DNA from 3 places in the Scytonema sp. HK-05 genome. Region 3 is predicted to be linked to each of the others. Evidence: predicted binding sites of a transcription regulator. Region 3 holds the regulator's gene; each other region holds the start of a gene.
The links. The regulator HrcA, encoded in region 3, represses chaperone genes, less so after heat shock. The targets are predictions, from matches to a motif close to TTAGCACTCNNGANTCNNGAGTGCTAA.
Positions count from the first base shown of each region.

Region 1 (5,570 bases), on a different contig from region 3:
AAGGGCGAGTCGGTGACGACTCACCATTGGATTTGTTTATTCAAAGCCACCAAGAGTTGTCGGAGAGCGATCGCAAACTGATCAAAAGTTGGCATCGCACTTTTATTGGCTTATTTGCTATTACAAAAATTCTACCTGATGGCTTTGAGTTTAGGAACTGGCTAACAGATAAACACTACACTGTCAAGCCGGACAATGCCCAAAAACTACAGGAAATGTCTCGGCTGAAAGAGGGAGAAATTTTACTGACTCGCATTTCTCCTGTAACTGATAGCTACTGGACGTTCTCTGGTCCTTACACGCAAATGGGTAAATTGGGCAAACCAAAACTCGCAGTAGCTATTGGTAATTTTAAAGAGAATTATAAAGAACATCTTTATGGAGATGCGCCTGAGTTGCTAGAGGAAGCTTGGCAGTCTGTAGAAGTTTATCATCAGCAGTTTCTAGACTTTTTTGGCGCTGATGAAGTCACAATGCCAGGATATCAACTAAACAAAAAGATTGCCGAATTCCAAGAAATATTAACGAAAAAACGCTTGGAAGAAGCAGGCATTGATCCCTCAAAATCTCTGGAAGAAGTAGCACAAGAAGCTGGTATTGGAGAAGAAGAAATCAAAGCAGTTGCAGAAGAATTTGGTACCGACTCTCAAGCCGTTTCGCAAATGTTTGACAACAAAAACGGTACCAGCAAAATGGTAACGCCAAAAGTTGATTTGCCTGCTGAACTTAAAAAAGCAGAACAGTTGACAGCTATATCCCACCCGCGTTGGGGACAGATGTTTCTCCCAACCTACTTTAAGATGAAGGCAATTTTAGAAGCAGAAGATTGGCAAAGTGTAGAAGGTGCTGAAAAACTCATTCGTTTCTATTTACAAGATAAAAGTATTAATGCCTTCATTTGGCATCGGTTAGCTCAACAGTATCCAACACAATTACAAAAAGTGCTGCAAACATTTCTTCAACGTCCAGAATTTCAGCTTCAAACTGACTTGGATGCTCTATTACAAGAATACAACAAACCGATAGAGCCAGAATTACCAGAAATTGCCAGCGTCCCAATACATCTAAACAATTTATTTCAAGAAGCTGTGGTAGAAGTTCACAAATCTAAGCCCAAAGAGAAAAGTCAAAAGCAGTCAGCCAAGGGCTTTCAAAAATGAGATCAAGATACAAGCAGGGGAAGTTGTACTTAACGCAGTACACTTCCCTGTATCCGAAAATCTTTAAACTGGCACACCTTGTATCACACTCACAGCAGATGCAGTGGGAACAATTCTAATGAGCTGAAATCCTGCCTTTTCCATTAGGGTGCGATACTCTTGTTCCGTGCGTTCGCACCCACCCGGACATAATACCAACATATGTAGGTCAATCAACTTGGCAAAAAAAGGCTGATTACCGGGTGGAATGACTTGCTCTACAATCAATAGCTTGCCGTGTTCTGGCATTGCTTCGTGACAACGCTTAAGAATGGCGATCGCCCGTTCATCATCCCCGTGGAAAAAACCTGCACAAAACGCGCAACCCTTTTACGGTTACTCGTTCTACGCTCCACGATTACTCGTGAAGTGCCCCAAATCGAGCGGTTTCTTAGAAAAAATTGTCAAGCTTTCACGAAAAATGCCGCTCGATTTGTTGTCGGGTTGCGCGTTTTGTGTAGATTAATGCGTCCCCACAAAATTTGTATTGTACTCAAGTAAGAACCGCTATAAAAAGTTCGTTTCAAACAAAAAAACAGCCGCCTCCACAAAGGAAGCAGCTGTTTTATCAAAGGTGGGCAAAACCCACCCTACAAAAATCTTAGTAATCGAAGTCGCCGCCGCCCATACCAGCGCCAGCACCAGCAGGAGCGTTATCCTTTGGCTCAGGCTTGTCAACCACGATACACTCGGTGGTCAAGACCATACCAGCGATAGATGCAGCGTTTTGCAGAGCAGAACGTGTCACTTTAGCTGGGTCAACAATACCAGCCTCAAAGAGATCAACGAACTCGTTCTTGGCAGCATCGTAGCCAATGTTGAATTCTTTTTCCTTCACGCGCTCAGCAATGACAGCGCCATTCTGACCAGCGTTTTCAGCAATTCTCTTGAGAGGAGCAGCCAAGGCGCGAGAGACAATCAACGCACCAGTCAACTCTTCACCTTTGAGATTGCTATTTGCCCACTCTTCTAGCCCAGGAGCGAGGTGAGCCAGAGTTGTACCACCGCCAGGAACGATACCTTCTTCCACAGCAGCCTTGGTTGCGTTGATGGCGTCTTCCAAGCGCAGCTTCTTGTCCTTCATTTCCGTTTCGGTCGCCGCGCCTACCTTAACGACAGCCACACCACCAGCTAGCTTAGCCAGACGCTCTTGCAGCTTCTCTTTGTCGTAGGAAGATTCGGTTTCATCGATTTGACGACGAATTTGCTCAACACGAGCCTTAACAGCAGCTTCGTTACCTTCGGCAACAATGGTGGTGTTATCTTTGGTGATCGTGATGCGGCGAGCCTTACCTAGCGCATCCAGCTTGGTGCTTTCCAGCTTCAAACCAGCATCTTCGGTGATCACTTGACCACCAGTGAGGATACCGATGTCTTCCAGCAATGCTTTGCGGCGATCGCCAAAACCAGGAGCCTTGACAGCAGCCACGTTCAGCACACCGCGTAGGCGGTTGACGACCAGGGTTGCCAAAGCTTCTTTCTCGATATCTTCGGCGATAATCACCAAAGGACGACCAGCACGTGCAACTTGCTCAAGGACGGGTACGAGGTCTTGTACCAGAGCGATTTTCTTATCGGTCAGCAGGATGAAAGGTTCATCGAAAACTGCTTCCATCCGCTCGGGATCAGTTGCAAAATAGGGAGAGATGTAGCCTTTGTCAAAGCGCATCCCTTCGGTGATTTCCAATTCGGTGGTCATGGACTTCCCTTCTTCCAAGGAAATCACGCCTTCTTTGCCCACCTTATCCATTGCTTCGGCAATCATCTGACCGACTTCTTCGTCGTTACCAGCAGAGATTGAACCAACTTGTGCGATCGCTTTGGAATCTTCTACAGGACGAGCGTGTTCTTTGATTTTTTCTACTAAGAAGTTGGTACCCTTATCAATACCACGCTTTAGCAAAATGGCATTCGCACCTGCTGCAACGTTCCGCAAGCCTTCTTTTACGATTGCATGAGCCAAAACGGTCGCAGTTGTGGTGCCATCACCTGCAGCATCGTTGGTTTTGGAAGCCGCTTGACGGATCAGAGCAACGCCAGTGTTTTCGACGTGGTCTTCCAATTCAATTTCTTTAGCAATGGTCACACCGTCATTAACGATTTGTGGTGCGCCAAACTTTTTCTCTAGCACTACGTTCCGACCTTTGGGACCGAGGGTCACAGCAACAGCCTCAGCCAGAATATCCATGCCTTTCTCTAGGGCACGACGTGCGTTTTCGTTGTAGATAATGCGCTTTGCCATAATTGTCAAAGAATTTTGAAAAGAACAGTACGAATTTGTAAGTTGTCCTTTGCCCTTTGCCAATAATTCATGACAAAGGACTCATGACTATGAAACGATTGCTAGAATGTCTTTTTCTGAGAGCAGGACGTATTCGTCGGTTCCAAGTTTGATGTCGGTACCAGCGTACTTCGAGTAGAGAACTTTTTCTCCCACTTTGACATCCAGTGGCTGACGACTACCGTCATCTTTGAACTTGCCATCACCCACAGCGACAACCTCGCCCACTTGGGGCTTTTCTTTTGCGTTGTCGGGCAAATACAGACCACCTGCGGTCTTTTCTTCAGCGGCGCTTACTTTGACGAAGACGCGATCGCCCAGAGGTTTAACTGTAGAAACGCTTAGAGATACAGCTGCCATACCAATTTCTCACCTTGTTAGCACTCTCGACTCCTGAGTGCTAATTTAGCGAAACCTAGCGTGCAATGGCAACATTTTCTTTTGTACGGGTTCCCGAACTTTACTCGTGCTATCCTACTTAAGTATAAATACTCAACTTTTCCTAGCTTTCAGGTTTTATTCCGTAAAGGACGAATATTGATATATGGGCAACTTTGTTTGCAAAGCTGGGATATTGATATAGAACAGTAATCAGGGAGCCGCGAATTGAGTAACACTACAGTGAACCAGTCCTGCCTTCAGCTACCACAGACCACGACACGACCAGCGAAGAAAGCCCTAAGTATTTCTCTAGAAACTTTAGGACTGTCAAAAATTCAAACGGACCTTTTCATCTGTACTGTCCAGACAGTTTCTAAATGCTTCTCAAAACAAACTCGTTTGCCATTTTGGAAATACTTGAAAAAGCGCCTCAAACAGCTCAATCTTCGCCTACCACAAGATAGCAATTCTAGTTGCCTCTTTAGAAATAAAGCTAACTGCTTGCAAGTTTGTTGTTCTAGACTGATAATAGAGGATTACCCGGATGCTGTGCGGTATCGCCCAACAACCCCGGAAGTAATTGTTCGGATTATACGAGAACACTTATTAGGCAACAATGTGGTAGAAGAATATGCATTTTTAACCCATCCTTTGCCAGAAAGTTCCCAAGTTTGTCGTGAAAAGCTTATAGAAGCTTAACATCCAACAAGGATATGGCACAGTAGTAAACAAATGAAAGTGCGGGTTAATTGTAATTTGGGAACATCTTGAGACCAACATTTACTTGTTAACCTGAATAATTATTATTTTATCAGTGTTTTTTAACCCGCAACTTTCAAAGCGATATATAATAACGCATTATGAATACTACTGCTCTACGTATCCTTACTGGAGTTTTGCCGTTAGTACAGAATTTCTTGAAGGTGATATCCACTTTTGGGACTTGATGTAACAAGGGCAAGTTAAGTGAGAAAAAGCACCACACCTCCTTAATCCACCAGAGAGGATGACGATTCAAGACCTTGATGGATCAAGCGCGATAAGTGCCACTGCTATGAAAGAACCCAGCATGAAAGATCACAAACGACTTCTACTTATTGATGATGACCCTAACCTCATCTTGCTGGTGAAGGATTATTTGGAATTCCGGGGTTATGATGTCACCACCGCCGAAAATGGTCGAGAAGCACTGGAAGTTTTAGAGCAGGATATTCCAGACATGATCATTTGCGATGTGATGATGCCGGAAATGGACGGGTATACTTTTGTAGAACAAGTCCGGCAAACCGAACGCACCAGCTGGATTCCCGTTCTATTCCTTTCAGCGAAGGGACAAAGCGCAGACCGAGTTAAAGGTCTGAATAAAGGTGCTGATGTGTACATGGTCAAGCCTTTTGAGCCAGAAGAATTGGTAGCACAAGTAGAATCTTCTCTGAAGCAGACCATTCGCTGGAAAGAACATCAAGCAAAAGGAGGAGAAAACGGTTCCCGCATCCAAGTTCCCTTCGATGTGCAGTTAACCCCAACGGAACTCAAAGTCGTGCAATTTGTGGCTCGGGGTTTAGCTAATCGCGAAATAGCTGAAGAATTAAATGTCAGCCAACGCACCGTTGAAAGCCATGTGTCGAATATGTTGGGCAAAACCAATCTCCACAATCGCACTGAACTAGCACGGTGGGCAATTGAAAATCAAATGGCATAAGTACAGT
Region 1 is NZ_CAWMYC010000125.1:70,123-75,692, forward strand. Features, by position in the region: gene AACT52_RS27035 (hypothetical protein) at 1-1,160, shown strand, start outside; partial or broken gene AACT52_RS27040 (methyltransferase) at 1,224-1,481, opposite strand; gene groL (chaperonin GroEL) at 1,801-3,441, opposite strand; gene groES (co-chaperone GroES) at 3,529-3,840, opposite strand; gene AACT52_RS27055 ((2Fe-2S) ferredoxin domain-containing protein) at 4,102-4,560, shown strand; gene AACT52_RS27060 (response regulator transcription factor) at 4,916-5,563, shown strand.
Region 1: the regulator HrcA is predicted to act here: its motif matches at 3,858-3,884, upstream of groES (co-chaperone GroES).

Region 2 (5,570 bases), on a different contig from region 3:
CGCTCCTGGTTTCATCGCCACTGACATGACAAGCAATATCAAAGCTGAAGATATTCTTAAGTATATCCCTCTTGGTCGCTACGGTCAACCAGAAGAAGTCGCTGGGATGGTGCGCTTCCTCGCCGCTGACGCTGCTGCTGCTTACATTACCGGACAAGTCTTTAACGTTGATGGCGGAATGGTGATGGCATAGCCAAAGAGTAGGGGAAGTAGAGGAAGAAAATACTTCCTCATCCCCACGGCAGTTGCTACAACGGGGGGAACCCCCGCAACGCACTGCCTCCTCATCTTCCTCAGGCTGCTCGTATCCTTTGCAAAACAATGAAGCCCAAAAAGCAGATGATCCCTATGGTAGTGATAAGCATCTGTATCAAGGTCATGTTTTGTAGTCTCATCGCCAGCAAGTTACAAATCAAGGTAATTGACCAAAGAGTCAGCGCGGCGTGGCGTTGAGAGAAGCCCCAAGCTAGTAAGCGGTGGTGCAGGTGGTCTTTCCCAGGGGTGCTGAGAGGATTTTTGCCCGCCATAAGCCGCCGAACAAACACTTGAGTCGTGTCGAGTACTGGTAACAGCAAAAACAGAACCGGTGCCACTAAAGAGACAGCGGTGGGTGCTTGGAGGTTACCTAAAATACTCGTAGCAGCTAGCACATAACCGAAAAAGTAGGCTCCGGCATCACCCATAATGATGCGCGAAGGGTGGAAGTTGTGGCGCAAGAAGCCCAACGCCGCACCAGCCAAAGCTGCTAGAACTAACGTTGCTGCCGCACGATTAGGAACTTGAGCGGAAACAGCTAACAAGCTCATGGCGGTGATAAAGCTGACTCCTCCCGCCAAACCGTCCATACCATCCATTAAGTTGACAGCATTAGTAATTCCTACTACCCACAATACTGTTAGTAATACTGATAATGTAGAGTCGATGGGAGTACCAAAAGAAACTTCAATAGTGATACGATTAGCAACCAGCAACAGAGCCGTGAGAACCTGAATTAACAATCGAACCAGAGGGGGTAAACCAAATTGGTCGTCGATAAAGCCCACAAGAACTAGTATCGAACCCCCTAGAAGAATCGTCTGTACTTCAGCCAGTACCCTTTCGAGTTCGATAGGTCGTAAGAGACTAGCTAGTACCACTGCGGCAATCACTCCTGCATAAATAGCCAGACCCCCTGCATTAGGCAAAGGTTCTCGGTTGAGACGTCGCGCGTTAGGTTGGTCAGCCCAACCAACACGCAAGGCAAATTTGCGGACTGCCGGAATCAAACGCCAAGTTACACTACAAGCCAAAAGGAACGTAAATACTACTGCCAACCAGCCGGAACCGCTAGGGTCAGCAATACCGAGGGACCGAAGGGAGCTGTATATGTTCATCTCCCGATTTAACTATGATTGCCAATGTGCATAAGCATCAACTGTATATTAATCATTTTTTTTCTAACTATTTGTAACCTTATAAAAAGTTGCTTCTAATATAGAGTCATTCCGGAGGAAACGGTATCGAGGGTAGGGGGAAAGGCAGCCTTCATACCTGTCAACAATCACGCTCAAACACCCAATTTACCGTCGTTTTAGATCCCCCAACCCCCGAACCCTTGGGGGCTAAAATTTTATTTCCCCCGAAAACCGGGCAGATTAAGGAGAGCGAAAAATCCTCAAATGCTTGTGAGTAAAGGTTTTTGGCTGAAGTTGACACCAATGGGCAGCCTTGCGCCGTTAGGGGAATAGGGTATAGGGTAAAGGAATTATTTTTTCATTTTGTACTTGGAATTTTGAATTGTCACCCTACACCCCAAACCTTAAAATCATCTCTTAGAATCCAAGTTGGTATTAAAGGACTGGGGATTGGGGATTAGGGATTGGGAATCCTTGTTTGCTTTTCATCAAATTATGTCCGGGGTAACAAAGCCCAGACCTAAGGCTTGGAAATTTTTCCCAGTCGCAAGTCGCCAGTCCCCAATCCCAGAGCGGCTTTCCTCCCCCACCAACGAGTACGTATGATGGGGGAGGAACGCCGCTTTTGTGTTGAAGTCATTAGCACTCAGCGGTCAAGAGTGCTAAATTGTCTATTGGAAGCGCTAGAGAACACCAAACATGGCAAAAATTGTTTCATTTAATGAAGATTCGCGCCGAGCGTTAGAACGAGGCATTAATGCTCTTGCTGATGCCGTGAAAATTACCTTGGGACCAAAAGGTCGCAATGTTCTGTTAGAGAAAAAATTTGGTGCCCCCCAAATTGTCAACGATGGTATCACCGTAGCCAAAGAAATTGAACTAGAAGACCCTTTAGAAAACACTGGCGCAAAACTCGTCCAGGAAGTGGCGTCAAAAACCAAAGATGTGGCTGGAGATGGCACCACCACTGCGACTGTGTTGGCGCAGGCGTTGATCAAAGAAGGTTTGAAGAATGTCGCCGCAGGTACTAACCCCATTGCCCTGAAGCGGGGAATCGACAAAACCGTCGAGGCGCTGGTGCAGGAAATTGCAGCAGTAGCCAAGCCAGTAGAAGGTGCGGCGATCGCCCAAGTTGCCACCGTCAGCGCGGGTAACGACGAAGAAGTCGGCAGAATGCTGGCTGAGGCGATGGACAAAGTCACCAAAGACGGTGTGATCACCGTTGAAGAATCCAAGTCTCTAACAACGGATTTAGAAGTTGTTGAGGGGATGCAGATCGACAGGGGTTACATCTCCCCCTACTTCATCACCAACAACGAACGCTTGACTGTGGAATTTGAAAATGCCCGCATCCTGATTACCGACAAGAAAATCAGCAGCATCCAAGATTTAATTCCAGTTTTGGAAAAAGTTGCCCGTTCGGGTCAACCGTTGCTGGTTATCGCCGAAGATGTGGAAGGGGAAGCTTTAGCAACTTTGGTGGTGAACAAAGCGCGAGGAGTGCTGAATGTCGCCGCTATTAAAGCGCCTGGGTTTGGCGATCGCCGCAAAGCATTGTTGCAAGACATTGCCATTCTCACCAACGGACAGCTGATTTCCGAAGAAATTGGTTTAAGCTTGGATACCGCTTCTTTGGAAACCCTGGGAACTGCCCGGAAAATCACGATTGACAAAGAAAATACCACCATCGTCGCTGCTGGTGACAACACAAAAGCAGACGTGGAAAAGCGAATTGGTCAAATTCGCAGACAACTTGAAGAAACAGATTCAGAATACGATAGAGAAAAACTGCAAGAACGCATCGCCAAGCTGGCTGGTGGAGTTGCAGTGATTAAAGTGGGTGCGGCGACAGAAACCGAACTCAAAGACCGCAAACTGCGGATTGAAGACGCCCTCAACGCTACCAAAGCGGCTGTGGAAGAAGGTATCGTTCCTGGTGGTGGAACAACCTTGATTCACTTGTCCAAAAAGGTGCAAGAGGTGAAAAAGACCCTTAACGCCGAAGAACAGATTGGCGCTGATATTGTAGCACGAGCGCTCGAAGCCCCATTGCGTCAAATCGCAGACAATGCTGGTGCTGAAGGTTCTGTAATTGTCGCCAGAGTGCGGGAGAGTGATTTCAACGTTGGCTACAACGCTGCTACTGGCGAATTCGAGGACTTGATTGCTGCTGGAATCATCGATCCAGCAAAAGTCGTGCGTTCAGCTTTGCAAAACGCTGCTTCTATTGCTGGAATGGTTTTAACCACCGAAGCGATCGTGGTTGAAAAACCAGAGAAGAAACCCGCCGGCGGTGCGCCTGACATGGGCGGCATGGGCGGTATGGGCGGCATGGGCGGCATGGGCGGCATGGGCATGATGTAGTACCCGTTTGCCATTGTTTGCCATTTTGTAGATACGCATTGTAGAGACGCCCCATGGCGCGTCTCTACATATCAGGAAAATCTCACTAAATTGCCAAATTTTCCTTCGCCCACAAAGCCGCTTGAGTGCGATCGCGTAACCCCAACCGTCCCAAAATTTGCGTCACGTAGTTTTTCACCGTCCCTTCAGTCAGATGCAGCGTTTGGGAAATTTCCCGATTATTTTTACCTTCAGCAATCAGAGTCAATACTTCTAATTCCCGTTCACTCAAACGTTGCTGTGGGGTATTTGGCTTCACAGCACCCGGAGGACGCAACTGAGCAAAAACTTTCGGTGCGATCGTCGGACCAAGTTGACAATGTCCTTGATCGAGAGTGCGAATTGCCGTTGCGAGTTGTGCTGAAGGTGTACTTTTGAGAAGATAGCCGAGTGCGCCTGCTTGTAGCGATTGCCAGATATACTCGTCTTCGTCAAAGGTAGTTAGCACAAGAATTCTAATCCAAGGAAAGGATTTATGAATTTCACGAGTTGCTACAACACCGTCACACACAGGCATTCGCACATCCATGAGAATGACATCTGGTTGTAGGGTTTGGGTAAGAGCGATCGCTTCTTTTCCATGACTCGCTTGTCCAACAATTTCCAAGTCCTCTTCTAACGCGAGCAAGGAGGCTAATCCTTGGCGAAAGAGTGGTTGGTCATCTACAAGCAATAATCGAATCATCTTAAGCAACTTTAGATTTTGATTTTGAATTTACTTGGCACGCTCGTTGTCGCGACACAGATGACATTGTGTAAGCGATTGTAACTTGGTAAGCAATTTTTCCATATATGTGGCAAACTTAACTTTACATACATCTTAATAATTCGTAGTCTTATAATAAGCACCATAATAGTCTGACTCACAAACTTATAACTTACTACAGTGATGTCCAGTATGACTCCGTTACTTAACTATATGGTTGTATCGTAAACTTAAACATTACGCGCAATCATCCGCTAGGATTGCAAGTCTGATTGCCTACTCTAGCGGTCTATGTCATTAATTTTGATTGGTTCGTAGTGGGCGCTTTAGCGTTCTCAAAGTTGAGGACGCGCATTCCTGACTACAAGCAAGAATATGACACTTACGAGCGACACCCAACTTGGTTAGAGTTTTTTCTAAACCATGTAGATTTTGACAATCAACTTAACGCAGGAAAAACTAACGAACACATACCAAACCATACTTCTAGGAGCGTTTATCCTCAAAAAGTCTTTGCAACATATCCATAGAACCCCCATCTACCACTCTAGTGAACTATGTGGATTGTTCAACTTGCTCTTCGTCGTCCTTATACCTTCGTCATCGCCGCTGTTCTCATTCTCGTCTTAGGCGTGGTGACGATCACTCGTATGGCGACAGATATTTTCCCCGAAATCAACATTCCCGTTGTCAGCGTCATTTGGTCTTATAACGGTGTTGCACCGGAAGAAATGGAACAGCGCATAGTCACAACCAGTGAACGCGCTTTTACAACCACAGTCAATGACATTGAACACATCGAGTCACAATCACTCAACGGTGTCAGCGTCATCAAAGTGTTTTTCCAACCCGGTGCTAAGGTTGAAGCCGCAGTAGCGCAATTAACCTCTGTAACGCAAACAATTTTGCGCGTTCTACCTCCAGGGATCACGCCACCGCTGATTATTCGTTACAATGCTTCAAGTGTGCCGATTTTGCAGTTAAGTGTTAGCAGCAAAACGCTCTCGGAACAGGAACTTTACGACAACGGTAATAACTTTCTGCGGACGCAGCTAGCGACAGTCCAA
Region 2 is NZ_CAWMYC010000015.1:1,190-6,759, forward strand. Features, by position in the region: gene fabG (3-oxoacyl-[acyl-carrier-protein] reductase) at 1-193, shown strand, start outside; gene AACT52_RS03655 (MraY family glycosyltransferase) at 294-1,373, opposite strand; gene groL (chaperonin GroEL) at 2,094-3,758, shown strand; gene AACT52_RS03665 (response regulator) at 3,844-4,482, opposite strand; gene AACT52_RS03670 (efflux RND transporter permease subunit) at 5,061-5,570, shown strand, end outside.
Region 2: the regulator HrcA is predicted to act here: its motif matches at 2,034-2,060, upstream of groL (chaperonin GroEL).

Region 3 (5,570 bases):
CAAGCTTTTTTCTTTTGGGTTTCAAGCGACAGGATGACAAGAAAGCAGGGGAAGAAGAGGAAACTTCTTGCCCTGCACCCTCTGTACTCCCTGTACCATGAACAACTACAGCTTTGTTTGTGGCAATTTCGGAATTGAACTAGCTATTGAATTGGAAAAACACGCCGCCTTTGAGTAATCGCGTGTCGCTCCCATAACTACTAAGTGTGAGCGATCGCAAATCTTTAAAAAACGGCTTACCCAAGACGAACACAAACTTAAGAATTGGTAGTTGACGCTCTAAAATCTCCTGACTCTTTGTCCAGTCGAGATACACGTAGCCTTGATTGGGTTGAGGAATAGCAGCGACGCTGTCTTGGAAATTGCGACTGTTGATCAAGGAGTTATTTTTGGCTGTCAAAGCTTGATCAATTGCTTCAACAGAGGATGCGAAAATCTCGTAATTTCCCAGATCAGCACGCGCCCCTAGAACCTTTGCTTGGATTGCGAATGATTCTCGCTCTTTTGCTTCATGAGATTTATTCACAGCAGCGCTTAACTGTGTCCAAGTGGAGATTTTTTGTTCGTTTAGGCTGAAGGAATTCAGGGAAAGCCCTTTTGATGAGGCGAGTTCATCCAAATGGGAAATTCCTGCTGGTGTAGCGTCAGATTTTTGGACCACAAAAATCCAATCAGGAGTTGTTTGTTCTTTACGAGGTAACAATCCTATGGCGTATTCTCCTTGCACCCAGTTGAAAATATCCTCTTTCCATCTGATGCCCCATTGTTTTTGTACATCTGCCAAAGGTGGTAATAATCTAGAAATAACATCTTCTGGGGAAGCAGATAGGACGGCTGTCACTTGTTGCCAGAGTTGGGCTAAATCACTGTCACCCAAACCGTTCAAATTCGACCCCGCAACGGCCAAACTTGCTGCAGCAGGGATATACTCCAATGCACCCACAGGTTTAGAGAGTTGTGCAGATGGAGGTGAAGTTTCTTCCTTTGCCAGGAAAGCAGTTTCAGCTAGCAATCCTTTGGAGTTGGATACCAAAGAAATAATTTGGTTGTCATAAATTCGAGCCTCGGGTTTTAACCCTTGCCATTTTGCGACTGTGGGGAGATTCAGAAAAGCAACAGCCAGTGCTTCTTTGGGCAGTTGTTTCGTGGCTTGTTGGTATTTACTGGAACTCCTCAAATTGAGATCGGTTGCCTGTACGTTATTAATAGCCTCTCGCAGCACTTTTGGATCGTTGGCAAACAAGACAAAGCTATTGCCTACAGCTGCACCAGCAAGAGGATTTTGGTTTTTGACTTTTTCCTTCTCAACAGGAGTAGCTTCGGTTGCAGGGATTTGATTGTCATAGATCAGCTTCACGCCTTCGTACTGTTCAGTTGCTAAATTTGCCCCAGCCAATGCCCGTTTGGAAAACAACACCTCTACAAATTCGCGGCTTTTCTCTGGTTGAGTAGTTGCAACTGCCATGAGATACCCTGGCTGTTGCCCGTTGTCAGAGTCACGGTCAATGTCTAAGGTGGTGACAGCCAGTGTGATTTCGTTTCCTAGCCAAGGTTTAATATCCTCTTGGTAATCTATACCCGTATTAGCCAGTAAATTTGTTTTTAATTTTGAGAGTTCCCCATCACCGTCAAACGCCTGCAAGCGTTCTGGATTCACTAGCATTGACACCATCACTGGTGCTTGTTTCGACACGAATATGGCAGCATTTGACTGTTCAGTAGAGGTGCGAGTCAGCGGAGTTTTGGCATAAAACCCGTTACAACCAGTGATACCAATCAACAGCAGCATAATGGTACCCGCTGCTAGAACTCTGAAGAAGGAGCGTTGTGTCATAATTTTTACACATACTACTAGGGGCGCAAACACAAATAATCAACCACCATTAGAAATATCGAAGGCAGTTCTGTTACTAAAAATTAGTTTAGTACTGAAACTTCGGCACAAACCTATCAAAAATGAGGTTATCTCCTACCTCTATCAAGGGATTGATACACCTATCAACCCCAAAGAACGAAGATTTCTGCCAACATAAGTAGTATAGAATTTTTATTAAAACTTCATGGCAGGTAAACCTTCACAACCATTGATCACCCAAATTAGCGTAGAGGAACTAGCGCAACGCTTATCTTCAAAAGATTCACTTCAGCTAGTAGACGTGCGCGAACCACAAGAAGTGAGCATTGCCCACATTGACGGCTTTGTCAATCTTCCCTTGAGTCAGTTTCCTGATTGGGCAGATCAAGTCAACACCCGATTAAATCCTGAGGCTGAAACGCTTGTACTGTGCCATCATGGCATTCGTTCTGCCCAGATGTGTCAGTGGTTAATCGTTCAAGGGTTTACAAATGTGAAAAACATTGCGGGCGGAATTGATGCCTACTCAACGTTGGTTGATCCTTCAATTCCCCAGTATTAGCTCCTGTTTTGCACTTCTTCGACATGATGTCAGAGACTAACGATTCCAAATTGCCTTTGCTATCCTTAGGAACACAAATTCATTAATTTCCAATTTTTGGGTAGAGGTACGGCAGTGCCGTGCCCCTACAGAGATTCTGAATTCTGCTTTTTTATTTAATGCACATCCCTTAGTACAAGCTAGGATAGCTTTAAGTATTAATAGCTATCAGGAAATTAGTAACTTGAAATACAGCGATTTCAAGAAGCTTATGGAAGTATGCATAAGTAGGGGGCTATTTTACTTAAAATGCAAAAGCATTTCCAGCAGAGTTATGCTGTAGTTAAGGAAACTTTTTTCTCTTGGCAGTACTGAATCTTTACTGTTAACTTACTTCTTTTTACTTATTCCTGTAGAAGGCAACAGTTTGCTATCTTGACTTTACTATTATTAATCTTTTTTGGAGTTGTCTCCATAAATTTTTTCAAACTTTACTTAAAACTCGGCTTCAGTGCAAAATAGCTTATGCAAGTCCACCTAACAAATCGTCAACAGCATATACTTTCCGCAACGATACGTCATTATATAGCCACAGCAGAACCTGTTGGTTCTAAAACTCTTGTTGATGAGTACAACCTTGGTGTGAGTTCAGCAACAATCCGCAATGTCATGGGCGTGTTGGAAAAAGCTGGGTTACTGTACCAACCTCACACCTCTGCTGGACGCGTACCTTCTGACTCTGGCTACCGCATTTATGTTGACCAGCTCATTACACCTTCTGAAACTTTAGCACGAGAGGTAGAACTGTCACTGCAAAAGCGGCTCAAGTGGGAAGATTGGAGTTTGGAAGCTCTACTGCAAGGAGCCGCGCATATCCTAGCAACCCTAAGTGGTTGCATTACCTTGATTACCATGCCGCAAACCGCGACAGCAGTGTTGAGACATTTACAACTGGTGCAAATAGAAACGGGACGGGTGATGCTGATTGTGGTGACGGATGGATATGAGACACATTCAGCATTGATGGATTTACCGCAAGCCTCGGAGGATACACAACCAGATGCAGAGGTCATCGACCGCGAGTTACAGATTGTCTCTAACTTTTTGAATAGCCACCTGCGGGGACGAAGCATAACTGAATTAGCCAGCCTGAAATGGAGCCAATTAGACCGGGAGTTTCAAATATATGGCGAATTATTGAAAAAATCGATTGCAGAGTTTGCCCATCGCACTCTGGCTCCATCTGCAACACAAATTATGGTTCGCGGTGTTGCTGAGGTTTTGCGCCAGCCAGAGTTTTCGGAATTACAGCAAGTGCAAATGCTCATCCACCTGTTGGAAGAAGAACAAGACCAACTGTGGCGATTAATATTTGAACAGCAGCCGGAGACTGAGGAAGTGGGAAAACCACGAGTTACCGTTCGTATTGGCTCAGAAAACCCTCTAGAACCTATACGCACTTGCTCGTTGATTTCTTCCACCTATCGCCGGGGTTCCGTAGCAGTAGGTAGCGTGGGAGTTTTGGGACCAACGCGCCTAGATTATGAAGGTGCGATCGCAGTGGTGGCTGCTGCTGCTGATTATCTATCGGAAGCTTTCAGTTATTTCAATCCCTAGTAGGGATTTGTGAATTTGGGCGCTCTCAAACCGATAAAAAGCATATAAACAGCGCGACTTGTGGCAGTACAATTCAGGATTGGTTAAAACTAGCTTAAATCATGGTAAGAAAAATTGCCTTTGGGGCGCTGTGGCTAGGATTTATTGCCTATGCCTTTTTCTTTGCGCCTCCCAATCAGCCCGATACATTCGACTTGATTAAAAATCTTTCCACTGGTCATTGGCAAGGAATTAACCCCTTAGTCGTGGCACTCTTCAACATTATGGGCATCTGGCCTATGATTTACAGCTGCCTCATATTTATTGATGGTAGAGGGCAAAAAATTCCTGCTTGGCTGTTTGCTTCAGCTTCTTTTGGCGTTGGGGCGTTTACCCTACTGCCTTACTTAGCCTTACGGGAACCAAATCCAAAGTTCCCTGGTAGAAAGAATGCTTTTTTAGCGATACTAGATTCTCGCCTGACAGGTATTGCCCTGGCTGTCGGAACGGCTATCCTAGTCGCCTATGGTATAGGGCAAGGAGATTGGGGAGATTTTGTTCACCAGTGGCAAACAAGCCGCTTTATTCATGTGATGAGCTTAGATTTTTGCCTGCTTTGCCTATTGTTTCCAGCTTTGTTAGGAGATGATATGGCGCGGCGGGATATGAATAATCCTCAGTTGTTCTGGTTGATCTCATTAATACCGCTATTTGGTCCCTTGATGTATTTATGTATGCGTCTCCCTTTAAAAGAAGCGGGTAAACAGATGATATCGAGTCAGCAACAACCAGCAGGAAATTAAGATTATGAATAGAAAAATTGCTCTTTGGTTATTGTGGGTTGGATTTATAGCGTATCTATTATTTTTGGCTCCTCCACTGCACTTAGAGGAAACTCTCACACTGCTAAAAAATATCTTCACTTTGAACTGGGCAAATGTAAATCCAGTTATCCTCTCCTTATTCTCGCTTGTTGGCATCTGGCTGCTCATTTACAGTGGTGTTTTGTTCTTTGATGGCAGGATGCAGTGGATACCTTTCTATCCCTTTGCAATAGCGTCCATTGCTTCAGGTACGCTTGGTCTTATACCTTATTTGGCTTTGAGAGAACCGAATCAACAATTTTCGGGACGGAAGGATGCTTTTTTGCAGCTCTTGGATTCTCGCTTTTTTGGTATTGCCCTCAGTTTAAGCACTCTTGGTTTGCTGATTTATGCTTTTTTAGGGGATTGGGTAGGGTTTTGGCAGCAGTTTCAGGGCGATCGCTTTATTAATGGCATGAGTTTGGCATTTTGCTTGTTTTGCTTACTCTTCCCAACCGTCCTTGGTGATGATATGGCGCGACGGCGTTGGAATAATCCCCAAGTCTTTTGGGTAACAGCACTTGTTCCACTCTTCGGTCCACTTGTGTATCTTTGCCTACGTCCAGCGATATCAGATAATGTTGCTCAACAAACACCAACATCTTTTACCAGCAGTAGGGCGCGATAGGACGCCAGTTTGTAGGATATATTGATTTCAATCTAATCCTTTTGAGAGGCACGCTATACGGAAAGTTTCCGCATATTGCCCCTCAAT
Region 3 is NZ_CAWMYC010000129.1:23,941-29,510, forward strand. Features, by position in the region: gene AACT52_RS28595 (DUF3352 domain-containing protein) at 140-1,834, opposite strand; gene AACT52_RS28600 (rhodanese-like domain-containing protein) at 2,061-2,417, shown strand; gene hrcA (heat-inducible transcriptional repressor HrcA) at 2,922-4,013, shown strand; gene AACT52_RS28610 (DUF2834 domain-containing protein) at 4,115-4,795, shown strand; gene AACT52_RS28615 (hypothetical protein) at 4,800-5,483, shown strand.